DNA from 2 places in the Actinoplanes sp. NPDC051346 genome. Region 1 is predicted to be linked to the other one. Evidence: riboswitches for the same ligand, from Rfam matches in the RefSeq annotation. Region 1 holds a riboswitch; the other holds the start of a gene.
What was found. Region 1 has a riboswitch for thiamine pyrophosphate ahead of thiE (thiamine phosphate synthase). Riboswitches for the same ligand answer to the same signal wherever they lie in the genome.
Positions count from the first base shown of each region.

Region 1 (15,191 bases):
TCAGGAACTCGTCGCTCTTGTCCTTCATCCCCTTCGCGGCATACTCCTTCAGCTCCTGAGTGATCTTCATGGAGCAGAACTTCGGACCGCACATCGAGCAGAAATGCGCCGTCTTCGCGGGCGCCGCGGGCAGCGTCGCGTCGTGGTATGCCCGGGCGGTGTCCGGGTCGAGCGCCAGGTTGAACTGGTCCTCCCAGCGGAACTCGAAGCGGGCCTTGGACAGCGCGTCGTCCCAGGCCTGCGCGCCGACGTGGCCCTTGGCGAGGTCGGCGGCGTGCGCGGCGATCTTGTAGGCGATCACGCCCGCCTTCACGTCGTCACGGTCCGGGAGGCCGAGGTGCTCCTTCGGCGTCACGTAGCAGAGCATCGCCGTGCCGAACATGCCGATCATCGCGGCGCCGATGGCGGAGGTGATGTGGTCGTACGCGGGCGCGATGTCCGTGGTCAGCGGCCCGAGTGTGTAGAACGGTGCCCCGGAGCAGAGCTCCTGCTGCAGGTCGACGTTCTCCTTGATCTTGTGCATCGGCACGTGGCCGGGCCCCTCGATCATCACCTGGACGCCGTGCTCCCAGGCCACGTGGGTGAGTTCCCCGAGCGTGCGCAGCTCCGCGAACTGGGCTTCGTCGTTGGCGTCCGCGATGGATCCCGGCCGCAGCCCGTCGCCCAGCGAGAAGGTCACGTCGTAGCGGGCGAGGATCTCGCACAGCTCGGCGAAATTCTCGTAGAGGAAATTCTCCCGGTGGTGGGCCAGGCACCAGGCCGCCATGATCGAGCCGCCGCGCGACACGATGCCCGTGACCCGGTTGACCGCGAGCGGCACGTACGGCAGCAACACTCCCGCGTGGACGGTCATGTAGTCGACGCCCTGCTCGGCCTGCTCGATCACGGTCTGCCGGAAGATCTCCCAGGAGAGCTTGACCGGGTCGCCGTCGACCTTCTCCAGCGCCTGGTAGATGGGCACCGTGCCGATCGGCACCGGGGAGTTGCGGATGATCGACTCACGGGTCTCGTGGATCCGCTTGCCGGTCGACAGGTCCATCACCGTGTCGGCGCCCCACTTGGTCGCCCAGGTCAGCTTGTCGACCTCCTCGGCGATCGAGGAGGTGACCGCGGACGTGCCGATGTTGGCGTTGACCTTCACCAGGAACCGGGAACCGATGATCATCGGCTCGCTCTCCGGGTGGTTGACGTTCACGGGAAGCACGGCCCGACCGGCCGCGATCTCCTCGCGCACAACCGACGCGTCGACGCCCTCGCGGATCGCGACGAACTCCATCTCGTCCGTGACGATGCCCGCGCGGGCGTAGGCGAGCTGAGTGGGTCGCTCACCCGCCAGGGGCGTCCCGCCGCCCGCGACCGGCGCGACGTCCCCCCGGGCGGCGATCCACGGGCCGCGCAGCGGGGGCAGGCCGACCTCCGGATCACTGCCCGGACCGGACGTGTCGTAGAGCCGGACGGGCGGATTGTCCCCGGTCAGCTCGACCTCGGCGAACGGCACCCGCAGGTCCGGCCGGGATCCCTCGACATACACCTTGCGCCTCATGTTTCCTCCCCAATCGTGATGAACCGGGCGCGACAGGGCCGCAAGGGGCCGCGCCGGTGGTCTCTTCTCACCACCCGAGCGAACAAGCCCGCTCAGGCGAAGTGATGCAGCGGCCCCGGCCCCGCCCCAAGCTTCCAATCGCGACCGCCGACCAGCGCCCGAGCCACATAGGACTTGGCGAAGACCACGGCCTCCGGGATGTCGTCGCCGAGCGCCAGCCGCGCGGCGATAGCGGATGAGAACGTGCAGCCGGAACCGTGGTTGTTGACGGTCGGCACGGGCTCGCCGCGCAGCGTCTCGGTCCGACCCCCGGCGTGCAGGATGTCGACGGCCAGCTCACTGCCGGTGACCACGACCGCCTCGGGCCCGCGCCCGGCGAGCGCTTCCGCCGCCGCGGCCATCTCCTCGGCCGTCTCGACCCGGCCACCGAGGAGGGCGCCGGCTTCGTGCCGGTTCGGCGTCAGAACGCGAGGGTACGGGAGCAGCGGCGCAACAGAAGCAACACCGGACAGCAGACTGCCACTGGTAGCGACGAGCACCGGATCCACCACCAGGTTCGGCAGCTCGGCGGCCCGGGCGGCGATCACGGCGGCGATGGCCGGATCCCCCACCATCCCGACCTTGACCGCCGCCACGTCGAAGTCGGCGAGCACGGCGTCCAACTGGGCCGCCACGATCTCCGGAGGCACCGAATGGATGGCGGTGACCCCGAGCGTGTTCTGCGCGGTGATCGCCGTCAGCACGCTGACGCCATAGGCGCCCAGGGCGGCGAACGTCTTGAGATCCGCCTGAATCCCGGCACCGCCGCCGGAGTCCGACCCGGCGATGGTGAGCACCACCGCCGGCGTCATGGGTTCACCGCCTCGGCCAGCATTCGGGTCGTCCTCTCCGGGTCGTCCGCCCGCATGATCGCTCCCATCACCGCCACGCCCGCCGCTCCCGCCCGCATACATTCAGCCGCGCGTTCGGCCGAATCAACGCCGCCCAGCGCGAGCCACGGCCGCGTCTCTCCCGCCAGCTTCGCCGCGTGCTCGGCACCCAGCGCCGGTCCATACCCGGGCTTTGTCCGAGTCGGGAAGATCGGCGACACCATGACGTAGTCCACATCGGAGAGATCCTCGGTGCCATGCCATGAGCGTCCCACCATGGCCACCCCAGGAGGCCGGTTATCCACAGCGGACAGATGCACGGCGTTGCCGCCCAGCGGATCCGTGCCGGCCACGATCACCCGCTCGCGGCCCGCTACCGTCCTCAGTTCCTCGGCGAGGGCGGCGCGTTCGCCGTACGGAAGATCCTTGTCACGCAGGACGACCCACGAAGCGCCGCCGCGGACCGCCGCCCGGACCACCTCAACCAGCGGCCCGGCGGCGAGCCGACGGTCCGTGAGCACGACGACGCCGGACGGGGTCACCACGCCGGCATCCCCTCGTCAGAGGTGGAGGCCAGGGCGTGGTAGCGCCGAGGGATGCGACCGGCGCCGGCCGCGAGCCGGCCCGCCTCCACCGCGTGCCGCATCGCCGCCGCCATGCGCGCGGGATCGGCTGCCCGGGTGACCGCCGAGGCGATCAGCACCGCGTCGCAGCCGAGTTCCATCGCGAGCGTCGCGTCGGAGGCGGTGCCGATGCCCGCGTCGAGGATCACGGGGATGTCGACGCTGTCGCGGATGAGCCTGATGTGGTGGGGATTGCCGATGCCCAATCCCGAACCGATCGGCGCGCCGGCGGGCATGACGGCCGCGCAGCCGGCGTCGGCCAGGCGGCGGGCCAGGATGGGGTCGTCGCTGGTGTACGGCAGCACCTGGAAACCGTCGCCGACCAGCGTTTCCGCCGCGCGCAGCAGCTCGACGCCGTCGGGCAGCAGGGTGCGCTCGTCGCCGATCACCTCGAGCTTGATCAGGTCTGTCTCGAAGGCGTCCCGGGCCAGGTGCGCCGCCTTGACGGCGTCGGAGGCGGTGTAGCAGCCGGCCGTGTTCGGCAGCACGCGCATGCCCAGCCGGTCGAGCAGGGGCAGCAGGCCGGGCCCGGCCGCGTCGACCCGCCGCAGCGCGACGGTGACCATGTCGGTGCCGGAGGCCACGATCGCCGCCTCCAGCGCCGCCAGGCTCTCCGCGCCGCCGGTGCCGAGGATGAGCCGGGACTTGTCGAAAAGCTCGGCCATCTCAGCCTCCCTGCGCCGCGGTGAGGACCTCGACCCGGTCGCCGTCGCTGAGCCGGGCGTCCGACCATGCGGAACGGGGTACGACCTCACCGTTGACCGCGACCGCGACGCCCCGACGCGCCTCGGTGACCGTGGCGACGAGCAGCTCGACCGTGCTGTCCATGTCGATGGTGCGACCAGCGCCATTGACCGTGATCTTCATGCGAACCTCCCGGGCGCGAACGCTTCGAGCAAGGGATCGGGACGGCCGGTGACCACCAGGTCGGCGATGAGATCGGCGGTGACCGGCGCCAGCAGCACCCCGTTGCGGTGGTGGCCGGCGGCGACGATGACGTCGCCGCGTGTGCGGCCCAGCAGCGGCGCGTTGTCCGGTGTGGCGGGACGATGCCGCACAACCGTTTCCGTGAGCTCGCACTCGGCCAGTTCCGGCACCAGTTCGGTGGCGGGCCGCAGCAGGTCCAGCACCGAACCCGCGGTCACCGTGGTGTCGGCGCGTTCCTCCTGGGTGGCGCCGACGACGATCTCGCCGTCGGCGCGGGGAACCAGGTAGACGTGCCTGCCGTCGACGTGTCCCACCACCACGTGCCGGAGCAGCCCCGGCTCGCCGCGCAGGCGCAGCACCAGGCCTTTCACCGGCCGTACGGGGAGTCCGGTGAGCGCCGCGGTGCCGAGTCCCGCCGCGACCACGACCGGGCCCGGCGGGATCTCCGCCGTCCGCCGCCGCACCACCGCCGGACCGAGCGCGGTCCGCAGCGCGGCGACCACCCGCCGCGGATCGACCTGCTGGTCGTCCGGGATGTGCGCACCGCCGCGCAGCCGCGGCGACAGGGCCGGTTCGCGGTCGCGGACCTCGCTCGGCGGCAGCCGGTGCACCTTGAGGCCGTGCTCTTCGCGATAGGCCCACAGGCGCCGCGCCTCGGCCAGGTCGTCGCCGGTCAGGGCGACCGCCAGCGTTCCGTGTGCGCCGAGTCCGACGTCGATTCCGGTCTCCCGCTGGAGCTCGGCGGCGAAGGCGGGCCAGCGGGCCGACGACTCGATCATGAGAGCGGTCAGCGCCTCCTGACCGAAGGAGGTCTCGCCCGCCGGGGCCAGCATGCCGGCGGCGGCATACCAGGCGGCGTCGTCGGCGTCGCCGTCCCACACCGTGACCCGCAAGCCCCGCCGCTGGCAGCGCCACGCGACGGCCAGGCCGATGATCCCACCACCGACCACAGTCAAGTCCGGTGGAGGCAGTGATGTCACGACAGTGCCTTCAGCAGGCGCGCGGTGGCCTCTCCCGGGTCCGCGGCTCCGGCGACGGCGCCGACGACCGCGACGGCGGAGGCACCGGCCTCGATCAGCGCCGGGGCGGTGTCGACGGTCACCCCGCCGATCGCCACCACCGGTGTGCCCGGCACGGACCGCGCCACCGTGCCGATCGTCGCGGCGCCGAGCGGCGCGGGCAGCCCGGTCTTGGTGGCGGTGGCGAAGGCCGGGCCGACACCGAGGTACGTCGCTCCAGCCCTGACCGCCGACCGGGCCGCCGTCTCGTCCCGGCAGGTCGCTCCGAGGACGGTTCCCGGCCCGAGCACCTTGCGCGCGAGGGCCACCGGCAGGTCGTCGGCGCCGACGTGCGCACCGTCGGCGTCGGCCGCCAGCGCGACGTGCAGCCGGTCGTTGACCAGGCAGAGGACGCCGGCCGGGCGGCACTGGTCGAGAATCTCGGTGGTCAGCGCGAAGGCGAGCCGGTCGGTGGTGTCGTCCTCGACCCGGACCTGGATCGCCAGCCGGTCGGCCAGGCCGAGCCGCACCGCGGCGGCCACCGCGGCGGTGACGACGCCGAGCGGATCACGACCGGGCCGGGCGTCGGTGATGACATGTAGACGCGGGAAAACAGGGTCCACAACGCGCTCCTCCCTGCGCCGGCATGACCCGGATCAGGTTCGACGGTCGGGGGCCGCGACAGCCCCCCTCTCAGCCCGGTGCTCCGGACTCCCGTGGGGTTGGTTCCGCCGCCGACACTATCGCCGCGGCACCGCCCGAGTAAAGCTCGTCAGCGCACGTCCCAGACCGGCTCGGGCGTCTCCACGACCTCGCCATCACCCTGGAAGAGCACGAATCGGTCGAAGCCCCGGGTGAACCAGCGGTCGTGGGTGACCGCGATCACCGTCCCCTCGAACGCCCGCAGTCCCTCCTCGAGCGCCTCCGCCGACGCGAGGTCCAGGTTGTCCGTCGGCTCGTCGAGCAGCAGGACGGTGGCGCCCGAGAGTTCGAGCAGCAGGACCAGGAAGCGGGCCTGCTGCCCGCCCGAGAGCGTGCCGAACCGCTGGTCGCCCTGGGCCGAGAGTTCGTATCGGTTGAGCGCCTTCATCGCGCCCGCACGGTCCATTCCGGACCGGTGGTCGTCGCCCCGCCAGAGGATCTCGACGAGGGTGCGGTCGAGCAGTTCCGGACGGTCGTGCGTCTGCGAGAAGTGACCCGGTCGGACCCGGGCGCCGAGCCGTGCCGTGCCGCCGTGCGCGACGTGCGCGAGGGGTGCACCGTCGACCGGTTTGTTGTCGGGCTCGGGGGCCGTGCCGCCCGCCGCGAGCAGCCGCAGGAAGTGGGACTTGCCGGTGCCGTTGGCGCCCAGCACCGCCACCCGGTCGCCGTACCAGATCTCTAGGTCGAAGGGGAAGGTGAGATTCTCCAACTCCAGGTCCGTGCAGACCACGGCCCTTTTTCCCGTACGCCCGCCGCGCAGGTTCATCCGCAGCGACTGTTCCTTGGGCGGCAGCGGCGGCGGCCCCGCCTCCTCGAACTTGCGCAGCCGGGTCTGGGCGGCCTGGTAACGCGACGCCAGCCCGTCGTTGAACGCCGCCTTGTTCTTCAGGGTGAACACCAGCTCGCGCAGCTTCTCGTGTTCCTCGTCCCAGCGCCGCCGCAGCTCCAGCATGCGGTCGTGCCGGTTGGCGCGGGCGTCGTGCCACGAGGCGAAGCCGCCGGGATGGGTCCAGGCGCTGCCGCCCTCGACCGCCACCACCCTGGTCGCGGTCTGCGCCAGCAGCTCCCGGTCGTGCGAGACGTAGAGCACCGACTTCGACGACTCCCGCAGCCTGGCCTCGAGCCACCGCTTGCCGGGCACGTCGAGGAAGTTGTCCGGCTCGTCGAGCAGCAGCACCTCGTCGCCGCCGCGCAGCAGCAGGTCGAGGGCGAAGCGTTTCTGCTGCCCGCCGGAGAGCGTGCGCACCGGGCGGGCCCGCACCTCGTCCCAGGGCTTGCCGAGAATCGCGACGGCGACCGTATCGAAGAGCACCGCGGCGTCGTAGCCGCCCGCCTCGCCCCAACCGGTCAACATGTTGGCGAACCGGAGCTGCGCCTTCTCGGAGTCCGGCGACGCCTCCAGCGCGGCCTCGGCGGCGGCCAGCGCGGCGCCCGCCTCCCGCAGCGGGGGCGCGACCAGGGAAAGAGCCAGATCCTCGAGGGTACGGTCGTCGCCGATCATCCCGATGAACTGGCGCATGACGCCGAGCCCACCGGCCCGCGCGACCGTGCCGATCGGGACGGCGAGGTCTCCGGCGACCATCCGCAGCAGTGTGGTCTTGCCGGCGCCGTTCGGCCCGACGAGCGCCACCTTCGCACCCTCGCCGACCCGGAAGGAGACGTCGGCGAAGAGCTCCCGCCCGTCCGGCAGCACGAACCCGACCCCGGAGACATCCACGTAACCCACGCCGCCATCCTTCCCGACGACGCGGCGCTGGTCAGTCGGTTTTTTCGGCGCTCCGAGAGACCTTGAGCACGCGGAAGCCGCGCTGGCTCGCCGTGCGCACCACGTCCCAGCCCCGGCCGGTCAGCCAGGTATGCAGCGAATCGCCGCCGAGGTTGCGGTTGATCACCAGCCAGGCCACCCCGTCCGGCGCGAGCCGGTCGAGCCAGCGGTCCATCATCGCGTGCAACTCGGCCTTGCCGACGTGGGTGGGCGGGTTGCTCCAGATCTGGTCGAACGTCACGGCCGGCACGTCCTCGGGGGCGCACACCCGCACCCTCTCCCCCAGGCTCAGCGCCGCGGCGTTCTCCGCGGTCAACTCCCGGGCCCGGGCGTTGACGTCGATCGCGTACACGGTCGCGGAGGGCGCCTCGCTGGCCAGGACGCAGGCGATCGGGCCGTACCCGCAGCCGAGGTCGAGAAGGGTGCCCCCGACGGCCGCCGTCGGCAGCTCGGCCTTGCGCAACAGCACGGCGGTGCCAGGGTCGAGCCGCCCCGCGGAGAAGACCCCGCGCGCGACCGCCAGGTCGTAGGACCGTCCGGCGACGGAGAACCCGATCCGCCCCCTCGTGTCGGGCACGGCCGGCTCGGCAGTGAAGTAATGGTCGGCGCTCACCCCGCCAGTGTCCCGCCGGGCAACGAGCTGCGGCGCACCGGGGTGCCGCACAATCTGTGCGTTCATCGATCACGGTGCGCTCTAGCGTGACAGCCATGATTCGCGTCCCCCGCCCCCGCTCCGCCCACCACGCGAATCCGGGAAGCGGACCAGCGACACGCGCCGCCCACCACGCGGACCCCGGGAGCGGACCAGCCACACGCTCGGCCCACCCCACCCACCACGCGGACCCCGGGAGCGGACCAGCCACACGCTCGGCGCCGGCTCAGCACCGCCGGTCACACACCGCCATCCCGGAACCGCGAATGCGGACGCCGCACCGACACGCGTCCCCCCGCCGCCCGGTTTCGCTGCCCGCCCCGCTGACGGACTGGCTCCTGGTCACCGCCCGCGGTGTCCTCGCCGCGAGCCCACCCGTCCGCTCACTCGGCATCCTCGCCGACCCGCGCCGGCGGCGTCCGCGCCGGGCCGAGACCACCCAGCGCCTCTGGACACCCGCGGACATCCGCGGCGCCGATGCCGGGTCGGGCCTCTACGGCTGGCAGCCCGCGCCGACCGCGCGGCGATTGCCCGCCCAGCCCCAACAGGCCCTGCAACTGCTGCTCAGTGGACTCGGCGCGCTGATCGTCACGTCGATCGTGGTCCTGACCGCCTTCTTCGTGATCGCCGAGGAGCGCCGGGGTCCCGCCGGTGGGTCCTCGGCCGCGGCCGACACGATCGGCTCGCGGGCCGTCGACGCCGCGCCTCTGACCCGGCTGGAGATCTTTCCCGGGCCGGAGATCCAGCCGGGGTTCGGCACCACGCCATACCGGGTGTCGCTGACCCACGTCGACACCGATTGCGCGTTGGGTACGACCGGCGAGCTCGGCGTCGTGCTCCGCGAGAACGGATGCAGCCAGGTCGTCCGGGCGGCCTTGGTGGCGCCCTACGGCGACTACCGGGTCACAGCCGGCGTCCTCAACCTGCCCGACGCCGCGGCGGCGGCCGTGGTCAGCGACGACACCGAGGCCCTGGTGGAGTCGGGCCGAGGCAGCTTCGTGGCGTTGGGCGCGGCGAGCGGTGGGGTGGCGGGCACCTCACCGGTGCAGGTCGGCTGGCATCCTGTCGGCCACTACCTGGTCTATTGCGTCATCGCCCGCCCGGACGGCGGCCTCGTCACGGACGACGACCCGCACGCGGCCCGCATCACCGAGGACCTCGTCCAGGGTTACCTGACCGACCAGATCACCAGCACCCGCCGCATCGACCCCTAACGGCCACCGATCACGCGCGGCGGCGAAAGCCCGGCACCCGGCCGGAATCGGCCCGAGAGACCACCGTTCACGCAGGGCGGCGAAAAGCCCGGCACCGGCCCGGGAGGGGTAACGGTCACGCGCGACGGCGGACGGCCCGGTTTCGGCCCGGGAGGGTGACGTCAGGCTCGGAGGCGGCGGGTGGTGTCGGCCCGTTGGGCGTACTCAGCCTCATCCGGATAGCCCACCGCCACCAGGGTCAGTCCGTGGGCGGCCGCGACGGTCACCTCGCTCGACCGTTCGCGGAGGGTGAGCAGCTTCGCCGGCCAGGCCGGGTCGCGCCGCCCGTCGCCCACGGTCAGCATGGCGCCGACCAGGCTGCGCACCATCGCCTGGCAGAACGCGTCCGCCTGCACGGTCGCGACCGCGACCCCGTCCGGCTCACGGCGCCAGTCGAGGTGGGTGATGGCGCGCACGGTGGTCGCGTGCTCCTTGCGCTTGCAGAAGGCGGCGAAGTCGTGCAGTCCCACCAGGCCCGCCGCCGCCTCGTTGAGTCGGTTCAGGTCGAGGGGGCGTACCCAGCCGAGGGTGTCGTGGCGCCGCAGGGGTTCGGGTCCCGCGACCGTGTCGGCGACCCGGTATTCGTAGCGGCGGAACGTCGCCGAGAAGCGGGCGTCGAAGGTGGACGGCACCGGGGTCACGGCCCGGACCCGGGCGTCCGGCGGCATCAGCGCGGCCAGGCGCCGCAGCAGTGAGTCCGCCAGCCGTTCCCAGGTTTCCACCGGCAGGTCGATGTGGCACACCTGGCCGGTGGCGTGCACGCCGGCGTCGGTGCGTCCGGCCACGGTCAGGCCCAAGGGGACGTCCGTGCCGGCGAGGGTGCCCAGCGCCTCGGTCAGCACCCCGGCGACCGTGCGGCGGGTGGGCTGGACGGCCCACCCCGAGAAGTCCCCGCCGTCGTAGGAGACGTCGAGGCGGAGTCGGGTCGTGACGGTCAAACCTGGTCCTTCGTTCCGCGCCATCGTGGAAGGTGGAAGCCGTACGGTAAAAGCGAAACGGCCCGGCACCCCACAAAGGGTGCCGGGCCGCACGTGCCTGATCAGGCCTTGGTGTCTTCGCCCTCGGCGCCCTTGTCGCCGGACGCGCTCACCGGCGGCTCGGCGTCCTGGTCGGCGACGGGAGCCTCGTCCTCGCGGGCGAGCGCCTCGACCTTGTCCTGCTGCGCGGCGGCCTTGCGGGCAGCCTTCTTGGCCGGCGCCGTGTTCGCGGCGACCTGCAGCTCCTCGACCAGCTCGATGACCGCCATGGGAGCGGCGTCACCCTTGCGCGGGCCGGTCTTGGTGATGCGGGTGTAGCCACCCGGCCGGTTGCCGTAGCGGGGCGCGATCTGCTCGAACAGGGCGTACACGACGTCCTTGTCCTTGACGACGGTCAGCACCCGGCGACGGGCGTGCAGGTCACCGCGCTTGGCCTTGGTGATCAGCTGCTCCGCCAGGGGGCGGAGGCGTCGCGCCTTGGTCTCGGTGGTCTTGATCTTGCCGTGCCGGAAGAGCTCCGTGGCCAGGTTGGCCAGCAGCAGCTTCTCGTGCGCCGGGCTGCCGCCGAGGCGGGGACCCTTGGTGGGCGTAGGCATTTCCGGTTGCTCCTAAATCAGGCCGAGCGAGATCAGAGCTGCTCGGTCTCGCGGTAGTCGTCGGTGTCGTAGTCCACGTCGCCGAACGAGTCGACCACGTGCGCCGGGTCGAAGGACGGCGCGCTGTCCTTCAGCCCCAGGCCCATTCCGGCGAGCTTCATCTTGACCTCGTCGATCGACTTCTGACCGAAATTCCTTATATCCAGAAGGTCGGCCTCCGTCCGCCCGATCAGCTCACCGACGGTGTTGATGCCCTCGCGCTTGAGGCAGTTGTACGACCGGACGGTGAGGTCCAGCTCCTCAATCGGCAGGGCGAGGTCGGCGGCCAGCTGAGCGTCCTGCGGGGACGGGCCGATGTCGATGCCCTCGGCGGTCTCGTCCAGCTCGCGGCAGAGGCCGAACAGCTCGACGAGGGTCGAGCCGGCCGACGCCAGCGCGGTGCGGGGCGAGATGGAAGCCTTCGACTCGACGTCGATGATCAGGCGGTCGAAGTCGGTGCGCTGCTCGACACGGGTCGCCTCGACGCGGTAGGTCACCTTCATGACCGGCGAGTAGATCGAGTCGACCGGGATCCGGCCGATCTCGGCGCCGGCGTTCTTGTTCTGCGCGGCCGTGACGTAGCCACGGCCCCGCTCGACGGTGAGCTCCATGTCGAGCCGGCCCTTGCTGTTGAGCGTGGCCAGCTTCAGGTCGGGGTTGTGCACGGACACGCCGGCCGGGGGCTGGATGTCACCGGCGGTGACGTCGCCCGGGCCCTGCTTGCGCAGGTACATGCTGACCGGCTCGTCGTGCTCGGAGCTGACGGTGAGCTCCTTGACGTTCATGACGAGCTCGACCACGTCCTCCTTGACACCGGGGATCGTGGTGAACTCGTGCAGGACGCCGTCGATCTTGATGCTGGTGACCGCCGCGCCCGGGATGGACGACAGCAGGGTCCGCCGCAGCGAGTTGCCGAGGGTGTAGCCGAAGCCCGGCTCCAGGGGCTCGATGGTGAACCGGGAGCGGGTCTCGCTGAGCGACTCCTCCGAGAGGGTCGGCCGCTGGCTGATGAGCACGCTGTTCTTCTTTCTGTCGGGGCACCCGCTATTTGATGCCCGTCCTGATGTGATGCACCGGGCGCCTCCGCGAGGAGGCGCCCGGTCAGAGCGCTACTTGGAGTAGAGCTCGACGATCAGCTGCTCCTGGACCTGCGTGTCGATGACAGCACGGGCCGGGAGGGTGTGGATCAGGATCTTCATGTCGCTCGGGATCGGCTCCAGCCATGCCGGAACCGGACGCGAACCGGCCTGGGCCTGCGCGACGACGAAGGGAGTCATCTCCTTCGACTTCTCGCGGACCTGGACGATGTCGTGGTCCTTCACCCGGTACGACGGGATGTCGACCTTCACGCCGTTGACCAGGAAGTGGCCGTGCTTGACCAACTGCCGGGCCATGTCCCGGGACGCGGCGTAGCCGGCCCGGTAGACGACGTTGTCCAGACGGGACTCGAGGATCTGCAGCAGCACCTCACCGGTCTTGCCGGGCTTGGTGACAGCCTCCTCGTAGTAACCGCGGAACTGCTTCTCGAGGACGCCGTAGGTGCGACGCGCCTTCTGCTTCTCGCGGTGCTGGAGCAGGTACTCGGTCTCCTTGGTCCGACCGCGGCCGTGCTGACCGGGCGGGAAGGGACGCGACTCGAACGGGCACTTCGGCCCGTCGCACTTGCTGCCCTTGAGGAACAGCTTCATCTTCTCGCGGCGGCAGCGCTTGCAGTCCGCCCCTGTGTAACGAGCCATGCTTCGATCTCTCCCTTAGACCCGGCGACGCTTCGGCGGACGGCATCCGTTGTGCGGCTGCGGCGTGACGTCGGAGATCTGCCCGACCTCGAGGCCGGCGGCCTGCAGCGAACGGATGGCGGTCTCCCGGCCGGAACCGGGGCCCTTGACGAACACGTCGACCTTGCGCATGCCGTGCTCCATGGCCCGACGCGCGGCGGCCTCGGCGGCCAGCTGCGCGGCGAACGGAGTCGACTTGCGGGAGCCCTTGAAGCCCACCTGGCCGGACGAGGCCCAGGAGATGACAGCACCGGTCGGGTCGGTGATCGACACGATGGTGTTGTTGAACGTGCTCTTGATGTGCGCCTGCCCGTGGGCGACGTTCTTGCGTTCCTTGCGCCGGACCTTCTTGACTGCGGCCCCTGCGCGTGCCTTCGGTGGCATAAGTCAGTGCGCTCCTATTACTTCCGACCGGGCTTCTTCTTACCGGCAACCGTGCGCTTCGGACCCTTGCGGGTGCGAGCGTTGGTCCGCGTGCGCTGACCCCGGACGGGGAGCCCACGACGGTGGCGGATGCCGGCGTAGCAGCCGATCTCAACCTTGCGGCGGATGTCCGCAGCGACCTCGCGGCGCAGGTCGCCCTCAACTTTAAAGTTGGCCTCGATGTAGTCGCGGAGCTGGACCAGCTCCTCGTCTGTGAGGTCCTTGGCGCGCTTGTTCAGGTCAATGCCGGTCGCGGTGAGCGCCTCAACGGCGCGGGTCCGACCGACCCCGAAGATGTAGGTGAGCGCGATCTCCATCCGCTTCTCGCGGGGAAGATCGACGCCGACGAGTCTTGCCATAAGTGGGCGTACTCCTCAGGTGTCTCACGGAGGTCTGTGCCCATCCCTACCCCGCCTGCCCGGGCGGGCCCCGGCCTCCGACCGGGGGTGAAACCGCGCGCCATCGACGTGCATGACACCGCGGTTGGGACGAGCTTCTTCAGTGGTGCGGATCTGGCAGTGCGGCGGGCTAAATCAGCCCTGGCGCTGCTTGTGACGCGCGTCGGTCTTGCAGATGACCATGACGCGCCCGTGCCGCCGGATGACCCGGCAGTTGTTGCAGATCCGCTTGACGCTCGGCTTGACCTTCACGGTTTGCCTTAACTCTCAGTCAGACGGGATGTGGATCCCCGTGACCCTTACTTGTAGCGGTAGACGATGCGCCCACGGGTCAGGTCGTACGGCGAAAGCTCGACGACGACCCGGTCCTCGGGAAGGATGCGGATGTAGTGCTGCCGCATCTTTCCGGAGATGTGCGCGAGCACCTTGTGACCATTGGCGAGCTCCACGCGGAACATGGCGTTCGGCAGGGGCTCGATCACTCGGCCTTCGATCTCGATGGCTCCGTCTTTCTTTGGCATGTCCTCCGCTACCTGACATCGGGTTCTGGGGCAGGCTCACAACATTCATCCGAGCCCAGGTAGGACTCGAACCAGCCGCGGCTCCGACTCCACCAGAAGCGCTTGGTAGACATGCCGGAGTGGACGCTGTGCGCCAGCAAGCCAGTGTACGCGCGCGGGAGCATCGACACCAAACCGAGGTCGCCGTAACCCGGGGTCGGGTGTGTCGACGTTCCTCAAAAACGGACAAACGCAGCGCTTCGGCCGGTTTGCTCAGCCCTTGCGGCCCGTGGAGCGGCCGATGATGCCGAAGATGAGCGGGATGAGCATCCAGCCCGGCCAGAAATACTGCCAGTGGCCGGAGGCCATCGACGACATCGCCCAGACCACGACGCAGACGAGCACCACGCCGCCGTAGGAGGAGACCCACGGCGCGCCATCGGCCTTGCTCTTCTTGCCGTGGCTCTTGCCATGGTGGATGTGTCGTTCACCATGCGGCCCGTGATGGACGTGTCCGGAGGTCGGCTCGGGCTCCGGGGGCTGCGGCACCAGCTGTGCGCGCTGGGCGGGGATGGTGCCCGGCAGGTCGGTGGTGAGGCCGAACAGATCGCCGTAGGTCTTGGCGGCGTAGACCGCCTGCAGCCGCTCGTCGTACTCGTGCAGATCCAGGCGGCCCTCGTTGAGCGCCGTTCGCAACCGTTCCGCGACGGCCTCACGATCGGCGTCGCCCGCCCGCATGCCTTCCCCAGCCATGCCATCCAGCATGCCAGGGCACGTCATCCCGCGCGGTCCCGCGTTCGGCCATTTGCTCCGCCAACGAGCAAGCGCACTACTCGGCGAGCGACTCCGCCGCCGGCTGGCGGTTGGTCACGAGCTCGCCGAGCCGGGCACGGCCGCCATCGCGCGCCGTCGTCACCCACACGCCGTCCTCGAGCAGCGCCATCGTGTGCTCCACGTGCGCCGCCATCGAGCCGTCCCGGGTGGTCACCGTCCAGCCGTCGGAGAGCTCCTGCGTACGCGGCGAGCCCATCGTGATCATCGGCTCGATGGCCAGCGCCATGCCCGGCACCAGGCGGGGGCCCTTGCCGGGCTTGCCGTGGTTGAGCACGTGCGGGTCCTGGTGCATCTCGGTGCCGATGCCGTGGCCGCCA
Region 1 covers NZ_JBFBAJ010000015.1:38,928-54,118, forward strand. Annotated here, with positions in the region: gene thiC (phosphomethylpyrimidine synthase ThiC) at 1-1,543, opposite strand, end outside; gene thiD (bifunctional hydroxymethylpyrimidine kinase/phosphomethylpyrimidine kinase) at 1,636-2,394, opposite strand; gene AB0M36_RS30900 (thiamine phosphate synthase) at 2,391-2,957, opposite strand; gene AB0M36_RS30905 (thiazole synthase) at 2,951-3,700, opposite strand; gene thiS (sulfur carrier protein ThiS) at 3,702-3,902, opposite strand; gene thiO (glycine oxidase ThiO) at 3,899-4,942, opposite strand; gene thiE (thiamine phosphate synthase) at 4,939-5,583, opposite strand; TPP riboswitch at 5,577-5,688, opposite strand; gene AB0M36_RS30925 (ATP-binding cassette domain-containing protein) at 5,733-7,388, opposite strand; gene AB0M36_RS30930 (methyltransferase) at 7,420-8,040, opposite strand; gene AB0M36_RS30935 (hypothetical protein) at 8,346-9,293, shown strand; gene truA (tRNA pseudouridine(38-40) synthase TruA) at 9,455-10,270, opposite strand; gene rplQ (50S ribosomal protein L17) at 10,372-10,905, opposite strand; gene AB0M36_RS30950 (DNA-directed RNA polymerase subunit alpha) at 10,938-11,960, opposite strand; gene rpsD (30S ribosomal protein S4) at 12,054-12,680, opposite strand; gene rpsK (30S ribosomal protein S11) at 12,696-13,103, opposite strand; gene rpsM (30S ribosomal protein S13) at 13,121-13,501, opposite strand; gene rpmJ (50S ribosomal protein L36) at 13,676-13,792, opposite strand; gene infA (translation initiation factor IF-1) at 13,840-14,061, opposite strand; gene AB0M36_RS30980 (DUF1707 domain-containing protein) at 14,314-14,793, opposite strand; gene map (type I methionyl aminopeptidase) at 14,870-15,191, opposite strand, start outside.

Region 2 (15,191 bases), on a different contig from region 1:
TGATGGTGGCGGCCCAGAACGACGTGCCGGCGCGGGAGCTGGGCGCGACCACGTCCGCGCTGACGTTCTTCCGGACGATGGGTGGTGCGGTCGGCGTCAGCGTGCTGGGTGCGGTGCTGACCGCGAAGGTGACCTCGATGCTGGCCGAGCATTTCGGCGCGACCGCGGCGGGCGGCACCGCGAAGGTGCCCGATCTGGCCTCCTTGCCGCCGCAGGTGCTGACCGTCGTCCAGGACGTCTATGGCGAGGCCACCGGCGGTCTGTTCCTGGTGGCCGCGCCGATCGCGCTGCTCGCCGTGATCGCGGTCCTGTTCATCAAGGAGAAGCCGCTGCACACGGTGAGCGGCGACGAGCGACGTGCTCGGGAGGAGGTCGGAGCGTCGACGCACTGATCCCGGGCCTTTGCGCCGGCATGTGATCATGGCGCGATGCCGGACTGGACCTACCATCCCCTGCGGTCGGCCGCGGCCGCGGTCGGGGGTCGGCGACGGTCTCAGCGGGCGGCGCTGCGGGCGTTGGCCACGCTGACCTCGCTGCCGGGCGGCTTCCGGTTGGTCTCGGCGTTCGCCGGCCGGTTCGACGCGCCGGCGGGTGTGGTGGAGCGGCTGGGGGTGACGGTTCCGCCCGCGGTGGCCAGGGATGCCATCCGGGCGATGCCGGCCCTGGGGGCGGGAGTCGTCGAGGTGCGCCCGGTGGGCCCGGCCGACGTCCCGCTGGTCCGGCGCGCCGCGGCCGGGCGCCGCTGCAGGCTTGTCGTGGGCGCCGCCGCCCCGGAGGTGGCGGCGGCGCTCGCGTCGGACGTCGACCGGATCGCGTGTGGCGACGAGCCGGATTTGGTGCGACTGAGCGAGCCGGATGTGGCCGCTGCGGCGGCGGTGCTGGCCGACCCGGCGGTGACGGTTCTGGCTACGACCGACCTGCTGGTCACGGCCGGCCCCGGCTGGTTCCAGAGGGTCGGCGAGGCGACGGCGCCGCCGGAGCGGGCGGTCGTCGTGGACCCGCGCCGGTGGCCGGCGTGGTGGTGGGGGCTGCTCGTGGGGACCGGCATGATTGTCTCCGGCCTCGTCGCCGCGGCGATCACCCTCGGCCCGCTGCTGGCGTGGTACGACAACGACTACCTCGGCGTGGACCGGGGGCAGCTGCACGCGATCAACCCGCGGCTTGTCCACTTTGTGCAGCATGACCGGATCAGCCTGGCCGGCGCCCTGGTCGCCATCGGCGTGCTTTACGCCGGTCTGGCGACCGGCGGCATGCGGCAGGGCTGGAGGTGGGCGCGCTACGCGTACCTCGCCTCGGGGGCGGTGGGCTTTCCGACCCTGTTCTACTTCATCGGTTCCGGCTTCGTGGATGTGCTGCACGCCGTGGCCACGGCGGCGATGTTCCCCATGTTCGTGCTCGCCGTCCGGCACCGTCCGGGCGCACCGCGGTGGAGCGTACGCCCGGACGGGCCGGAGCCGGTGCGGCGCCGGGCCCTGGTCGGCCAGCTCCTCATGGTCGTCGTCGGCGCCGGGATGCTCGTCGGCGGCGTCACCATTTCCGTCGTCGGCCTCAGCTCTGTCTTCGTCGGCACCGATCTGGCTTTCCTGAGCACCGACTCCCACCAGCTGCACGCGGCGAACCCTCACCTCGTGCCGTTCATCGCCCATGACCGGGCCGGCTTCGGCGGCGCCCTGATCTCCGCCGCGGTGGCCATCATCCTGCTCAGCGCGTGGGGGTGGCGGCGCGGCGAGTCCTGGGTGTGGTGGTCACTGGCCCTGGCCGCGGTCACCGGGTTCGGGCCCGCGGTGGTCGTGCACCTGTTCATCGGATACACCAGCTTCGAGCACCTGGTCCCGGTCTATCTCGGCACCGCACTCACCGCCGTGGCCCTGGGTCTCGCCCGCCCGTTCCTGTGCCGACCGCGGGTCAGCTCAGGACCGGGTTGAAGAAGCCGGTCAGGATGCTCGTGGTCAGCGCCGCGGCCGACAGCAGCGCCGCGCCCAGCAGCAGGGCCGTGTCGGCGGGTCCGAAACGCTGGTGGCGGGCGTAGGTCCGGGGCATTCCGGAGTCGAATCCCCGGGCGTCCATGGCCGTCGCCAGTCGGACCCCTCGTCGCAGCGCGCCCACGAGCAGGGCGAAGGCCGTCGAGCCGAAGAGCCTCAGCTTCGCCAGCGGGTTGCGGCCCGCGTCGATGCCGCGGGCCCGCCGGGCCAGGGTCAGCATCTGCCATTCCCGCGCCAGCAGCGGGATCAGGCGAAAGGCGGCCAGGGCGCCGATGGCGAAGCGGGCCGGGGCCTTGGCATTCTGCACCAGGGCGTCCGCGAGGTCGGTCGGGTCGGTGGTGGCGAAGACGATGATGCCCGGCAGCGCCACCGCGAAGACCCGCAGGACCAGGGCCAGTGCGGTGGAGAGTACGCCGGTGGTCACGGCGAACGGCCCTAGCTCGACCAGCAGTGCGCCGGTGCGCTCGGCGGCGAACATCACCATCGTCACGAGAATGCCGCCCGCCGTGATGAGCAGCGGCCATGCCCGGCGGGCCAGGACCAGCGGGCGTACGCCGAAGAACGGCAGCAGGACCAGCTCGACGGCGAGGGCGAGGGCCGGGGTGAGCGGATCGAGGGTGGCGATCAGCGGCAGGGAGAACAGCAGGGCCGCACCGAGCTTCGCCACCGGGTTGCGGCGTGCCAGTGGCGCCGTGGGGTCCGCGACCGGTTCCAGCGCGAGGCTCACGCGGGCCTCCGGTCGGGTCGGCGGGGGAGCGGCTCGGGCTGGGCCGGGTTGTCGTGGACCCGGTCGGCCAGCGCGGCGACGAACGCGTCGTCGTGGGTCACGGCCACGATGCCGTGCCCCTCGTCCCGGAGCCGGGCCAGCAGGGCCACCAGGCCGATCCAGGTGCTGCGGTCCTGGCCGAAGGTCGGCTCGTCGAGGACGAGCAGGCGGGGCGCGGTCGCCAGCGCCGTCGCCACGCTGAGGCGGCGGGCCTCACCCCCGGAGAGCGTGTGCGGGTTGGCCTCCGCCAGCGCTGTCAGCCGCAGCCGAGCGAGGAGCTCGTCCACAGTGGCCGATACCTCGGCGGCCGGGCGGCGCAGGCGGCGCGGGCCGAGGGCGAGCTCGTCGGCGACCCGGGAGGTGACGAACTGGTGCTCGGGTGTCTGGAAGACCGAGCCGATGCGCTGGGCCAGCGTCGCCGCGCGCCAGCGGTGCGGAGGCTTGGGGTCGTCGAAGGCGGTCACCGTGCCCGAGGTCGGCGCCAGCAGTCCGCCGAGGATGAGCGCGAGGGTGGACTTGCCCACCCCGTTGGGGCCGGTCACCGCGAGGACCTCGCCGGAGCGCACCTCGAGGTGTGCGGGTGCGAGGCGGCGGTCGACGGCGACGGCCTCCGCCCGTACCAGAAGATCTCCCGGTGGTGCGACGGCCCGGTGGTGGGGCAGCGGATAGCCCGGCACCCAGACCCCCTGCTCGGCCAGTGCGGGGCCGTGACCGGCGAAGACGACCTCTGGCGCGCCGTCGGCGGCGACGCCGCCGCCCGGCGCGAGCACCACGACCCGGTCGATCAGGGGCAGCGCCTCCTCGACCCGGTGCTCCACGACGATCATGGTGGTGTCGCGGTCGACGGCCCTGGCGATCGCCTCGCGGATCAGCGTGCCGCCGGCCGGGTCGAGGTTGGCGGTGGGCTCGTCGAGCAGCAGCAGGCCCGGGCGCGGGGCGAGGACGCCCGCCAGCGCCAGGCGTTGCTGCTCGCCGCCGGAGAGGGCGTGGGTCGGCCTGGTGATCGGGTACGGGAAGCCGACCCGGTCCAGCGCGTCGCTGACCCGCGGCCAGATCTCGCCCGCGGGCACGCCCCTGTTCTCGAGGCCGAACGCCACGTCGTCGCCGCTGCGGGCCATCACGAGCTGGGTCTGCGGGTCCTGGAAGAGCAGGCCGGCGCTCTCCCGGGCATGCGGATCCCGCCCGTCGACGGTGACCGTGCCCTCGGATTCGCCGGAGTCCTCCGGCAGCAGCCCGGCGAGCGCGGCGAGCAGGGTGCTCTTGCCCGCGCCCGACGGGCCGAGGAGCAGCACCCGCTCGCCGCTACGGATGCGGAGGTCGACGCCGCGGACGGCCCAGGCCCGGCGTCCCGCGTGGCGCCAGCCGAAACCGCGCAGTACGACCTCCGCCATCGCTCAGACCAGGGTCCGGTCCCGGCCGGCCGCGAAGCGGTCGAGAACGCCGGTGGGTGCCAGGGCCCGGGTCAGCGCCCAGCTGCCGACACCCGCGATCACCGTGCTGCTGACGACGGTGATCAGCGCGTACGGGATCCGGTAGTCCCACAGGTCGTAGGTGCTGTTCCAGGCGAAGAAGTCGAACAGGGCGGCGCCCAGGCCGGCGAAGGCCCCGGCCAGCAGGGCGACGGGCAGCTTCCACGACCGGTAGAACAGCATCGCGAAGGCGAGCTCGGCGCCGAGGCCCTGGACCAGGCCCTGCGGAATGACCATCGCGCCCCACCTCTCGCCGAGCAGCGCGGAGATGACCGCGGCGACCGTCTCGGTGTAGAGGGCCGCGCCCGGCTTGCGGATGATCAGTGCGGCGAGCACGGCGGGCACCAGCCAGATGCCGTAGAGCACGGCCTGCGCCGGCTTGTAGAAGGCGAACGCGCCCTCGGTGACGGTCCAGAGGTGGCCCCAGGCCCAGAAGATGACGCCGAAGGTGACGGCGATGACCGAGGCGATCACGATGTCGATCGTGCGCCAGCGATATGGATCGTTCTGATTGCTCATATATGTGCCTCCCAGCGATGACCGGGAGAAGACGCACGCCATATCCGGACGGTCCCGGACGTGGCGCGGCTGGAGAAGACCGAGCTCCCTGCGCTGGCATTACCCAGATCAGGTTCGAGGGTCTGCGGCGGTGATACCGCACTCTCAGCGCCGTGCGCTCCCCTGTCGGTGAAGTTTGTCCGCTATGCAAACGCGACTGCGCCATCGCGAACAATCTTCATGGCATGTGTTTCGATGACGCTAACACCGTACGGGAACAGCGTAGGAGGCGTCACATGGAGATCAAGACGCGAGGGCTCGCCTTCGACGTGTCCGTTTCCGGTCCGGAGGACGGGCCGCCGGTGCTCCTGCTGCACGGCTTTCCGCAGGACCACCGCGAGTGGGACCTGGTTCTGCCGCGGCTGCACGGTGCGGGGCTGCGGACCTACGCCCTGGACCAGCGCGGGTACTCGCCGGGGGCGCGGCCCGACGCGGTCGCCGACTACCGGCTGCGTGAGCCGGAGGCCGACGCGGTGGCGGTGCTCGACGCGCTCGGCCTGGAGCAGGTGCACGTGATCGGGCACGACTGGGGTGCCCAGGTGGCGTGGATGCTGGCCGCCCACCACCCGGATCGGGTCCGTACGCTCACCGCGGTCTCGGTGCCGCACCCGCGCGCCATCTCCGTCGCGCTGCGCAACCAGCCCTCACAGCGGCTGCGGTTCGCCTACATGACGGTGTTCCGGTCCCGGTTCGCCGAGCGCCTGCTGCTGGCCCGCGACGGCGCCGTGCTGAGGGGGATGATGCGCGACATCGGCCCCCGCGCCGCGATGTACGCCCGGGCGATGGCCGAGCCGGGCCGCCTCACCGGGGCGTTGAACTGGTACCGGGCGCTCTCCCGAGGACAGTTGGCCGACGTCGGGACGATCACCGTGCCCACGACGTACGTGTGGAGCGACGGCGATCCGGTCGTGGGCCGCTCCGCCGCACTGGCGACGCGGACCTGGGTGGAAGCGGACTACCGCCTGGTCGTCCTGCGCGGGATCAGCCACTGGGTGCCGGAGGAGGCGCCGCAGGCGCTGGCCGAGGTGGCGCTCGCGCGCATCGGTGTTTGACGTTCTTCCGCAGCGGGCATGCGGTGCGCCACATGACCTGGAGGTGGCGCACGGATGGCCGGCGAGAAACAGCGGATGAAGCACGAGACGGAGAAGGAGCGTTGGGACCGCAACTTCGCGGACCTGTTGCAGGAGTTGCGCGTCGCGCAGACCGGCGTGCAGATCCTCTTCGCGTTCCTGCTGACGCTGCCGTTCAGCAACGGCTTCCCGAAGGTGACGGATTTCCAGAAGGACACCTACGTCGTCGCGCTCATCACGGCGGCGTTCGCCACCGCGATGATCATCTCGCCGGTCGCCTTCCACCGGGCGCTGTTCCGTCAGGGCCGCAAGCCGGAGCTCGTCCGGTACGCACACCGCATGGCGACCGGCGGACTCGCCTTCATGCTGATCTCAATGGTCAGCAGCATCCTGCTCATCACGGACTACCTGCTGGACACCTGGGTGTCGATCGTGCTCACCGCGGTCGCGGCCGCCTACTTCCTGACGTTCTGGGCGGCCATCCCGTTCGCCAAGCGCAACTGGCTGGACGATGACGCGGAGGAGGAGGACGAGGACTTCGCGAAGGACGCGGCGGAGCCTAACGTGCCTTCGCGGGCTTGAGCCCGAGCTCACGCAGCTCCAGGGCGGCCAGCGCGTCGACCGCGGCGGCGTCACCGTTGCGCCAGGACTGGGCGATGTCCGGGCCCAGCCGCGTCAGCTCGTTGAGCGGACGGCTGGCGAGTGCTCGCAGCGCCAGCAGGTCCCGCCCGGCCGGGTCATTGCGGACCCGGGCCGCCACCGCGGCGCGCCGCATCCAGCGCAGCCGCAGCGGCAGCCAGCCGAAGAGCACCAGCGCCAGCGGCGCGGCGACGATGAGCAGCGACACGGCCAGCGCCAGGTCGGCGACGATCTCCTGTTGCTGCCGTCCGGCCTCGGCGAGACCGTTGGCCGCGTCGGCGGCGCGGGAGAAGGGTGACGTCAGCTCGTCGCCCACCAGTGGCACCCGGCCCACCTTGCCGCCGATGTCACCGAGGTTGCCCGCGATGGCGGTGCCCGCCTCCTGCACCTTCCGCCCCGGCACGCCGAGCTTCTCCACCAGATCGTGCACCCAGAGGCCGGCCCGGATCCAGCAGTAGATCCAGAGCACGACGAAGAGGTCGGTGAGCAACTGGCGTACGGCGGTGGGCAGCCGGTCGGCGTACATCTTCACGCCGGCCAGCCTGCCACGGGCGGCCTAGATCCGCTTGGCCGCGCAGTCCGGGCACATACCGAAGATCTCCATGGTGTGCGAGACGTCGACGAAGCCGTGCTGACCGGCGACCTTGTCGGCCCAGGTCTCCACCGCCGGTCCCTCGACCTCGACCGTACGCCCGCAGGAGCGGCAGACGAGATGGTGGTGGTGGCCCTCGCTGCACCGCCGGTAGAGGTGCTCGCCGCCCGGCGGGCGCATCACGTCGATCTCGCCGGCGTCGGCGAGGCCCTGCAACGTGCGATACACAGTGGTCAGACCCACCCGCTCGCCGCGATCCCGCAGGAGGGCGTGCAGGTCCTGGGCGCTGTGGAAGCCCTCGCAGTCGGCGAGGAGCTCACGGACCGCCGCGCGCTGCCGGGTGTTGCGGACAACGGTTGTTTCGTCCGTCATGTTCGTGCCTCCCTCGCGTGGCTTACGGCGTCGGCGACGATGTGCGCGACGTGTTCGTCCACGAGTGAGTATGCGATCTCGCGTCCGCGGCGGGCACCCCGGACCACCCCCGCGCCCCGCAACACCCGCAGATGCTGGGAAACCAGGGGTTGTGGCGCGCCCAGCTTCTCGACCAGCTCGTGCACGCAGCGCTCGCCGCCGCCCAGCTCCGCGACGATCGCCACGCGGATCGGCGCGGACAGCGCCCGCAGCAGCTCACCGGCCGCTTCGTAGGCCTCGTACCCGGCGGGCTGCGTCATGGCGTGCGCGCTCACACGCCGGCCCGCAACACGACGTCCGGCGGCTCGGCTCCGGCGGGGTCCGTGGCCGTGCCGGCCGAGACCCGATGGCGCACCATGCGCCAGATGCCGCCGCCGACGGTGAGCAGGACGAAGGCGGCGATGGCGAGGATGACGATGGTCGCGCCCGACGCCGTGTCGGCCCGGGCGGACACGACGACCCCGGCGGCGGCGGCGAGGACGCCGATGGCCATGGCCGTCGCCATCGTGGCGCGGAAGCCGCGGGTGACCTGCTGCGCGGCGGCCACGGGCACCACCATCAGGGCGCTGACCAACAGCAGGCCGACGGTGCGCATGGCGATCGTGACGGTCACGGCGGTGGTCACCGCGAGCACCAGATTGAGCGTACGGACGGGCAGGCCCGAAACCCGTGCGTACTCCTCGTCGTTGCAGACCGCGAACAGTGCCGGGCGCAGCCCCAGCGTCGCGGCGAGCACGGCGGCGCCCAGGATCGCGATCACGATCAGTTCCTGCCGGCTCGTGGTGGTCAGCGAGCCGAACAGGTACTGCACCAGGCTGACGTTGCCGCCGTTCTCGGAGAGGCCGACCAGCACCACCCCGCCCGCGATCCCGCCGTAGAAGAGCAGGGCCAGGGCCAGGTCGCCGGAGGTACGCCCCCGCTCGCGAACCAGCTCCACCGCGACCGCGCCGAGCACCGACACCACGACCGCGGTGATCACGGGGGAGCGGTCCAGCAGCAGGCCGACGCCGACGCCGGTGAGCGCCACGTGGCCGATGCCGTCGCCGATCAGCGACAGCCGGCGCTGCACCAGATAGATGCCGAGCGCGGGAGCGGTGAGACCGATGATCAGCGCGCCGGCGAATGCCATGAGCACGAAGTCGTGCATGAGTAGGTCGATCAATTCGCCGACATCCGATCCGTGGGGGCCACGCAGATCCCGGCCTGTTCGGGTGCCGCGTGCGGGTGGACATGGTCGTGGCCGGGCCGCGCGTGATGCCCGGCCGGTTCGGGGACCTGTCCCTCGTACGCGATCCGTCCGTCGTGCACGACCACGGCCTTGTCGATCAGCGGCTCCAGCGGGCCGAGCTCGTGCGCGACGAGCAGCACCGTGCCGCCGCGCTCGGCGAAGCGGCGCAACGCGTCGGCGAAGGCCTCCTGGCTGCCCACGTCGACCCCGGCGGTCGGCTCGTCGAGGACGAGCAGGTCGGGGCGCCCGGCGAGGGCCCGGGCGATCAGGGTGCGCTGCTGCTGGCCGCCGGAGAGGGTGGCGACCGGGTCGGCGATCCGGTCGAGGAGCCCGACGTCCTCCAGCGCCGCGCGGACGGCGGCCCGGTCGACGGCGCGGGCGGGCCGGAAGATGCCGCGCCGGGCCAGCCGGCCGGAGGCCACGACCTCGCCGACCGTGGCGGGCACGCCGCTGCCGGCACCCATCCGTTGCGGCACATATCCGATGCGCGCCCACTGTCGGAAGCGGCGCCGGGGGGTGCCGAAGAGCTCGATCTCGCCGTCGGCCAGCGGCACGAGGCCGAGGATCGTCCGGATCAGCGTCGACTTGCCGGAGCCGTTGGCGCCCAGGATCGCGACGAACTGGCCGTCGGTGACGGTGAGGGATACGTCGCGCAGGACCGTGCGGCCGGCGTACGCGACCGCGGCGTGGCGGACGTCGATGACGCTCATGACGAACACCCCAGTGCCGTGGCGAGGGCGGTCAGGTTGGCGCGCATGACGGAAAAGTAGTCCGCGCCGGGCTGGCTCACACCCTCGACCGGGTCGAGGACGGCGGTGCCGACGCCGACCTCCCTCGCGACGGTCTTGGCGACTTTGTCGCTGACCAGAGTCTCGAAGAAGATGGTGGTGGCGCCCGTGGCGCGCGCCTGCTCGGCGACCTCCGCGAGGCGTTGCGGCGAGGGTTCCGCCTCGGGGGAGATGCCGGTGATGCCGATCTCCTTCAGGGAGTAGCGGTCGGCGAGGTAGTGGAACGCGGTGTGGCTGGTCACGAACTCGCGGCGTTCGCACGTCTTGAGCTTGGCGACGTACTCGCCGTGGAGCGCGTCCAGCTCGGCGTGCAGGGCGCGGGCGCGTTCCGTGTAGGCCGTGGCGTGCTCCGGATCGGCCGTGGCCAGCTGCTTGCCGAGCGCGTCCGCGATGGTCGCGTAGCGCGTCGGATCGAGCCAGACATGCGGATCGGTGCCGCCCTCGTCGGCGTGCTCCTCTTCGCCGGGCTCGTGCTCGTGGTGGCCGGCGGGGAGCAACTCGACCGCGGTGCCCGCGTCGAACACCCGCCGTGCCTGCTGCCCGACGGCCTTGTCGACGGCCGGCTGGAAGCCCTTGAGATAGACGACGAGCCCGGCGTCGCTGATCTCGGCGACCTGACGGACGGTGAGCTCGACCTCGTGCGGCTCGGCGCCGGGCTTGGTGAGCTGGGTGACCCGCACGTCGTCGCCGCCGACGCGCTCGGTCAGGAACTTCAGGGGATAGAACGCCGTCACCACGTCGAGTCGGCCGCCGGTGGACCCGCTCGCCTTCTGCCCGCAGGCGCTGACCGCGCCCAGGAGTAGCGCGGCGGCGGTCACGGCGAGGAGTCGGTGGAACGGCATAGCATCTACCATGCGCGATATTGGTAATGATTGTCAAAAGCGCATGGGTCAGAGCGCCTTGGCCAACGCCGTGACGAGGAGCAGGCCCAGCAGAATCACCCGTACGGTGCGCAGCGCGGGCGTCTGCACCGGCCACGTCGTGAACGTCAGGGCCGCCAACCCCGCCCCCAGCGTGAACAGCAGCGCCGCGCCGATGATGCCGGGCAGGAAGAGGCCGGCGAGAAACACCGCCAGCGCGACGAGCAGCGCGGTCGTCGGGTTGACGCCGGCCAGCCGGCGCAGCAGGTTCTCGGGCGGGGACTGCGTCATGTCGGTTCCTCCTGCGATGCGTACGCTCACGACATGCTGGTGCTCAACCGCTTCGTCGTCCCATCCGACACGCAGGACTCGTTCGTCGAACGGGCGCACGCCGCTCTCGCCGCCCTCGCCGCGAGCACCGGGTACGCCTCCGGGCGGCTCACCCGCGCCCTGGACGACCCCGCCTACTGGACCCTGGTCACCGAATGGGAGTCCGTGGGAGCCTACCGCCGCGCGCTGGGCCGATTCGACGTGAAGGTGCACGCCACGCCCCTGCTGTCCGAGTCGCTCGACGAGCCGTCGGCGTTCGAGACGCTGGCGGCGGCCGAACCCGGCGCGGGCGTCGTCGCCAGCGCCAGCGACCGCGCCGCCGAACCCTGGCGCTGAGCCGTAGGCTTGATCCCATGACCGCCCTCGGAGACCCCGCGTTCGGTGGCCCGGCTCCGGCCTTCCCCGGCCCGGCGCCAGCCGGCCCACCCACGGCTCCGGAGGCCGCACCGCCCACGGCTCCGGTGCCCGACCCGCCGCCGGGTCCGGGGGTCGTCCCGCCCTTCCCGGCCCCGCCGGTCGAGGGCCGTGGCCGGCGCGTCGGCCTCGGCGTGGGCCTCGGCATCGGCGCGCTCGTGCTGGTCCTCGGCGGTGGCCTCGCCGCCGGGATCGGACTCGTCACGGTCGCCACCAGCGCGCTCAACGAGCAGGCCGACGTCGTGGTCGGCGACTACCTCGACGCGCTCCGCGACCGGCGCTACGGCAGCGCCTACGACATGTTGTGCCAGGAGACGAAGGACAACACCACCGAGGCGGAGTTCACCAGCGAGGTCTCCGACCAGGAGCCGATCGCCACCTACGACGTGGGCGACCTCGATACCCTCCGGCTGTCCGCGCCCGTCGACGTCACCTACGTCGACGGCTCCACCGACCGGCTCAAGGCGTACCTGGCGCAGAACCGCCGGACAGGTGGTTTCGAGGTGTGCAGTATCGAGGGGTAATCTCCTCATTTTGTCCGTCACACGTCCCCGCCGACAACCAGCCGGCGTAGGAGGAACATGCCCGTCGACCGTATCGACGCCGTTGTCAGCCTGGCCAAGCGCCGCGGCCTCGTCTTCCCCTCCAGCGAGATCTACGGAGGCACCCGCTCGGCCTGGGACTACGGTCCGCTCGGCGTCGCCCTCAAGGAGAACGTCCGCCAGCAGTGGTGGCGCACGATGGTGCAGCAGCGTGACGACATCGTCGGCCTCGACTCCGCCGTCATCCTGTCCCGCGACGTGTGGGCCGCCTCCGGTCACCTCGACGCGTTCGTCGACCCGCTGACCGAGTGCCAGTCGTGCCACAAGCGGTTCCGCGCCGACCACCTCGAAGAGGCGTACGAGGCCAAGCACGGCTCCGCGCCCGCCTCGCTGAGCGAGCTCAACTGCCCCAACTGCGGCAACAAGGGCACGTTCACCGAGCCGAAGATGTTCAACGGGCTGATGAAGACCTACCTCGGCCCGACCGAGAGCGCCGAGGGCCTGCACTACCTGCGCCCCGAGACCGCACAGGGCATCTTCGTCAACTACAACAACGTGGCGACCGCCGCGCGCAAGAAGCCGCCGTTCGGCATCGCGCAGGTCGGCAAGTCGTTCCGCAACGAGATCACCCCGGGCAACTTCATCTTCCGTACGCGCGAATTCGAGCAGATGGAGATGGAGTTCTTCGTCGAGCCCGGCGAGGACGAGAAGTGGCACGAGTACTGGCTCGAGCAGCGCTGGAACTGGTACCGCGACCTCGGCCTCAGCGAGAACAACCTGCGCTTCTTCGAGCACCCCAAGGAGAAGCTCTCGCACTACTCCAAGCGCACGGTCGACATCGAATACCGCTTCAAGTTCGGCGGTACGGAATTCGCCGAGCTCGAGGGCATCGCCAACCGCACCGACTTCGACCTCTCGACCCACTCGAAGCACTCCGGCGTCGACCTGTCCTACTTCGACCAGGAGAAGCAGGAACGCTGGGTGCCGTACGTCATCGAGCCGGCGGCCGGTCTGACCCGCGCGGTGCTGGCGTTCCTGCTCGAGGCGTACGACGAGGACGAGGCGCCGAACACCAAGGGCGGCGTCGACAAGCGCACGGTGATGCGGTTCGACCCGCGCCTGGCCCCGATCAAGGTGGCGGTCCTGCCGCTGTCGCGTAACCCGGAGCTGTCGCCCAAGGCGCGCGGCCTGGCGGCTCTGCTGCGCAAGCGCTGGATGGTGGAGTTCGACGACTCCCAGGCCATCGGCCGGCGCTACCGCCGCCAGGACGAGATCGGCACCCCGTTCTGCGTCACGGTCGACTTCGACACCCTCACCGACGACGCGGTGACGGTCCGCGACCGCGACACCATGAAGCAGGAGCGGGTCGGCCTCGACCAGATCGAGGACTACCTGATCAAGCGTCTCCCTGGTTGCTGATCTGAAGAACGGCACGCCGCCCGCTCACGGGCGGCGTGCCGTTTTTCAGTTGACGACGAGGGACTGCGAAATCACGGTGGGGGAGGCTCCGGCGACCGAGTCGGCGGCGGCCTTGACCACGAAGCGGAAAGTCACCTTCTTGGCGGCCCCCGTCATCACGATCGGCAACGTGCCGTTGGCCGCGGTGGCGACGGTGCCCTTCTGGACGGTCTTCCAGGTGCCGCCGCTGCGGCGCTGCAGGGAGATGCTCACCTTCCCGAGGTGCTTCGGCAGGATCTGGATGTTCAGCCGGACCTTCGAGTACGACGTGTACTGAGCCACACCCTTCTTGGTGCTTGCCTGGCCGGTCAGCTTGGCGGTCACCACGGACGGGGTGCTGAACCGCGCCGAGGTCGAAGCGGCCAGATACGACAGGTCGGTCGGGGTGCTCGCGGTGACGGTGCCGCTGGCCTTCGCCGGGAGTGCCACGGTCGCCACGCCGCTGCTGTTGGTCGTGAGGCTCGTCTTGATGGCCGCACCGTTCTGGGTGACGGTCACGTTCACCCGGGTGCCGGGGCGGTTCGCCGTACGCACGGTGACCTTGAGGTTCCTGCCGTAGGCGGAGGCCGGCGTGACGCTGACGGTGAGCGGGGCCTTGGCCTGTCCGGCCGCGGGCGTCACCACGAGGTACGTGTTGCCGGCGTGCTCCTGCGCCAGCGAGTAGAGGTAGCGGCCGTCCGCGGACCAGGACGCCTCGTCCGCCTGGCTGTCGTACGACGTGGTGCCGGCGCTGGTGGCCCGCGTGAGCACGGTGCCGTCCTGCGCGGAGAAGACGTGCACCGGCGACGTTTCATACATCGCGTCCACGATCCCGGCGAACTTCGTGCCGTCCGGGGACCAGGCGACGGCGCTCGGGTACGGCCCGGTGTCGAAGGTGCCAAACGGCGCGAGGGTCGCGGCGTCGTACCGGGCCAGGCCGTAGCCGCCGCCGTACCGGGTGGTGAGCAGCTGGGTGCCGTCGGGTGAGAGCTCCGCGTCGTAGGTGGTGCTGGTGTATTCGTCAGCCTGCTCGGTGAGGGCGCCGTCGGCGCCGATCGCATAGGACGTCAGCTGCCCGCCGGAGGTGTACGTGACCAGCGTGGAACCGGCGGCCGTCAGCGCCTGGGCGTTGTCGTCGGTGAGCAGGCTGGCGTCGGTGAGGGTGGACAGGTCGAGACGGGCAACACCGCGGGTGGCCGCGTCGCAGCCGTACACGTAATACAGCGCCCCGCCGGCGATCGCCGACTTGCCGGGACAGCCCTGTGAGGCCCACGACCCCAGGATGGCGCCGGACGTGGAGACCTGGAAGATCTTCGACCCGGTGGACGCGGAGACGTAGACGCTCTGCCCGTCGGGGCTCAGAGTGAGCGCCTTCGCCCCGAACAGCCCGTTCACCGAAGTCTTGACCGTGCCCGTCGGGGTTGCGATGAGCACGCTGTTGCCCGCGGCCACCCAGACGTCGGAGCCGACGGCCAGGACGTCGGTCGTCTCGTCGGTGGTGGGCAGGGCGAACCTCAGTGGGGTGGCGGTGGCCACGCCGGCGGCGTACGCCGGGGTCGAGGCGAGGCTAGCCGCGGCCAGTGCGCCGGTGACGAGCATCGCGGTGGACAGCAGTGACGCGGTGATACGCGGGGCGCGAATGATCATGAAGTCCTGGTCCTGGCTCGGCGACGGGGGAGCTCCGTCAGCAATCGGCGCCCGAGGGTGAGTTCCTATCGATGTCGTCTGTGCGTTTGGTCACCTCGGCGATTTCCGTGCCCGGAAAGCGCTGTGCCATGCTCGACGGCGTGACTCTCGCGACCTCCGCCACGCCCCTGACGTTGGGAAAGCACCAGGTATGGCCGCCCGTCGTGCTGGCCCCGATGGCCGGCATCACCAATGTCGCCTTTAGGAGGCTCTGCCGGGAACAGGGCGGCGGCGTCTACGTCTGCGAGATGATCACCACCCGGGCGCTGGTGGAGCGGATCCCCAAGACGCTCAAGATGATCCGGTTCGCGCCCGACGAGGGCTTCCGCAGCCTTCAGCTCTACGGCGTCGACCCGGACGTGACCGCGGCGGCCGCCCGCATGATCGCCGAGGAAGACCTCGCCGACCACATCGACCTC
Region 2 covers NZ_JBFBAJ010000018.1:86,172-101,362, forward strand. Annotated here, with positions in the region: gene AB0M36_RS33095 (MFS transporter) at 1-392, shown strand, start outside; gene AB0M36_RS33100 (hypothetical protein) at 429-1,925, shown strand; gene AB0M36_RS33105 (energy-coupling factor transporter transmembrane component T) at 1,906-2,709, opposite strand; gene AB0M36_RS33110 (ABC transporter ATP-binding protein) at 2,706-4,139, opposite strand; gene AB0M36_RS33115 (ECF transporter S component) at 4,143-4,736, opposite strand; TPP riboswitch at 4,804-4,910, opposite strand; gene AB0M36_RS33120 (alpha/beta hydrolase) at 5,012-5,827, shown strand; gene AB0M36_RS33125 (DUF6328 family protein) at 5,882-6,427, shown strand; gene AB0M36_RS33130 (hypothetical protein) at 6,405-7,010, opposite strand; gene AB0M36_RS33135 (Fur family transcriptional regulator) at 7,041-7,448, opposite strand; gene AB0M36_RS33140 (metalloregulator ArsR/SmtB family transcription factor) at 7,445-7,747, opposite strand; gene AB0M36_RS33145 (metal ABC transporter permease) at 7,759-8,634, opposite strand; gene AB0M36_RS33150 (metal ABC transporter ATP-binding protein) at 8,646-9,425, opposite strand; gene AB0M36_RS33155 (metal ABC transporter substrate-binding protein) at 9,422-10,345, opposite strand; gene AB0M36_RS33160 (DUF6703 family protein) at 10,394-10,654, opposite strand; gene AB0M36_RS33165 (antibiotic biosynthesis monooxygenase) at 10,688-11,029, shown strand; gene AB0M36_RS33170 (hypothetical protein) at 11,047-11,631, shown strand; gene AB0M36_RS33175 (glycine--tRNA ligase) at 11,689-13,068, shown strand; gene AB0M36_RS33180 (hypothetical protein) at 13,114-14,733, opposite strand; gene dusB (tRNA dihydrouridine synthase DusB) at 14,862-15,191, shown strand, end outside.
Region 2: it holds a riboswitch for thiamine pyrophosphate, as region 1 does, so the genes downstream of both, AB0M36_RS33115 (ECF transporter S component) here and thiE (thiamine phosphate synthase) in region 1, are expected to answer to the same signal.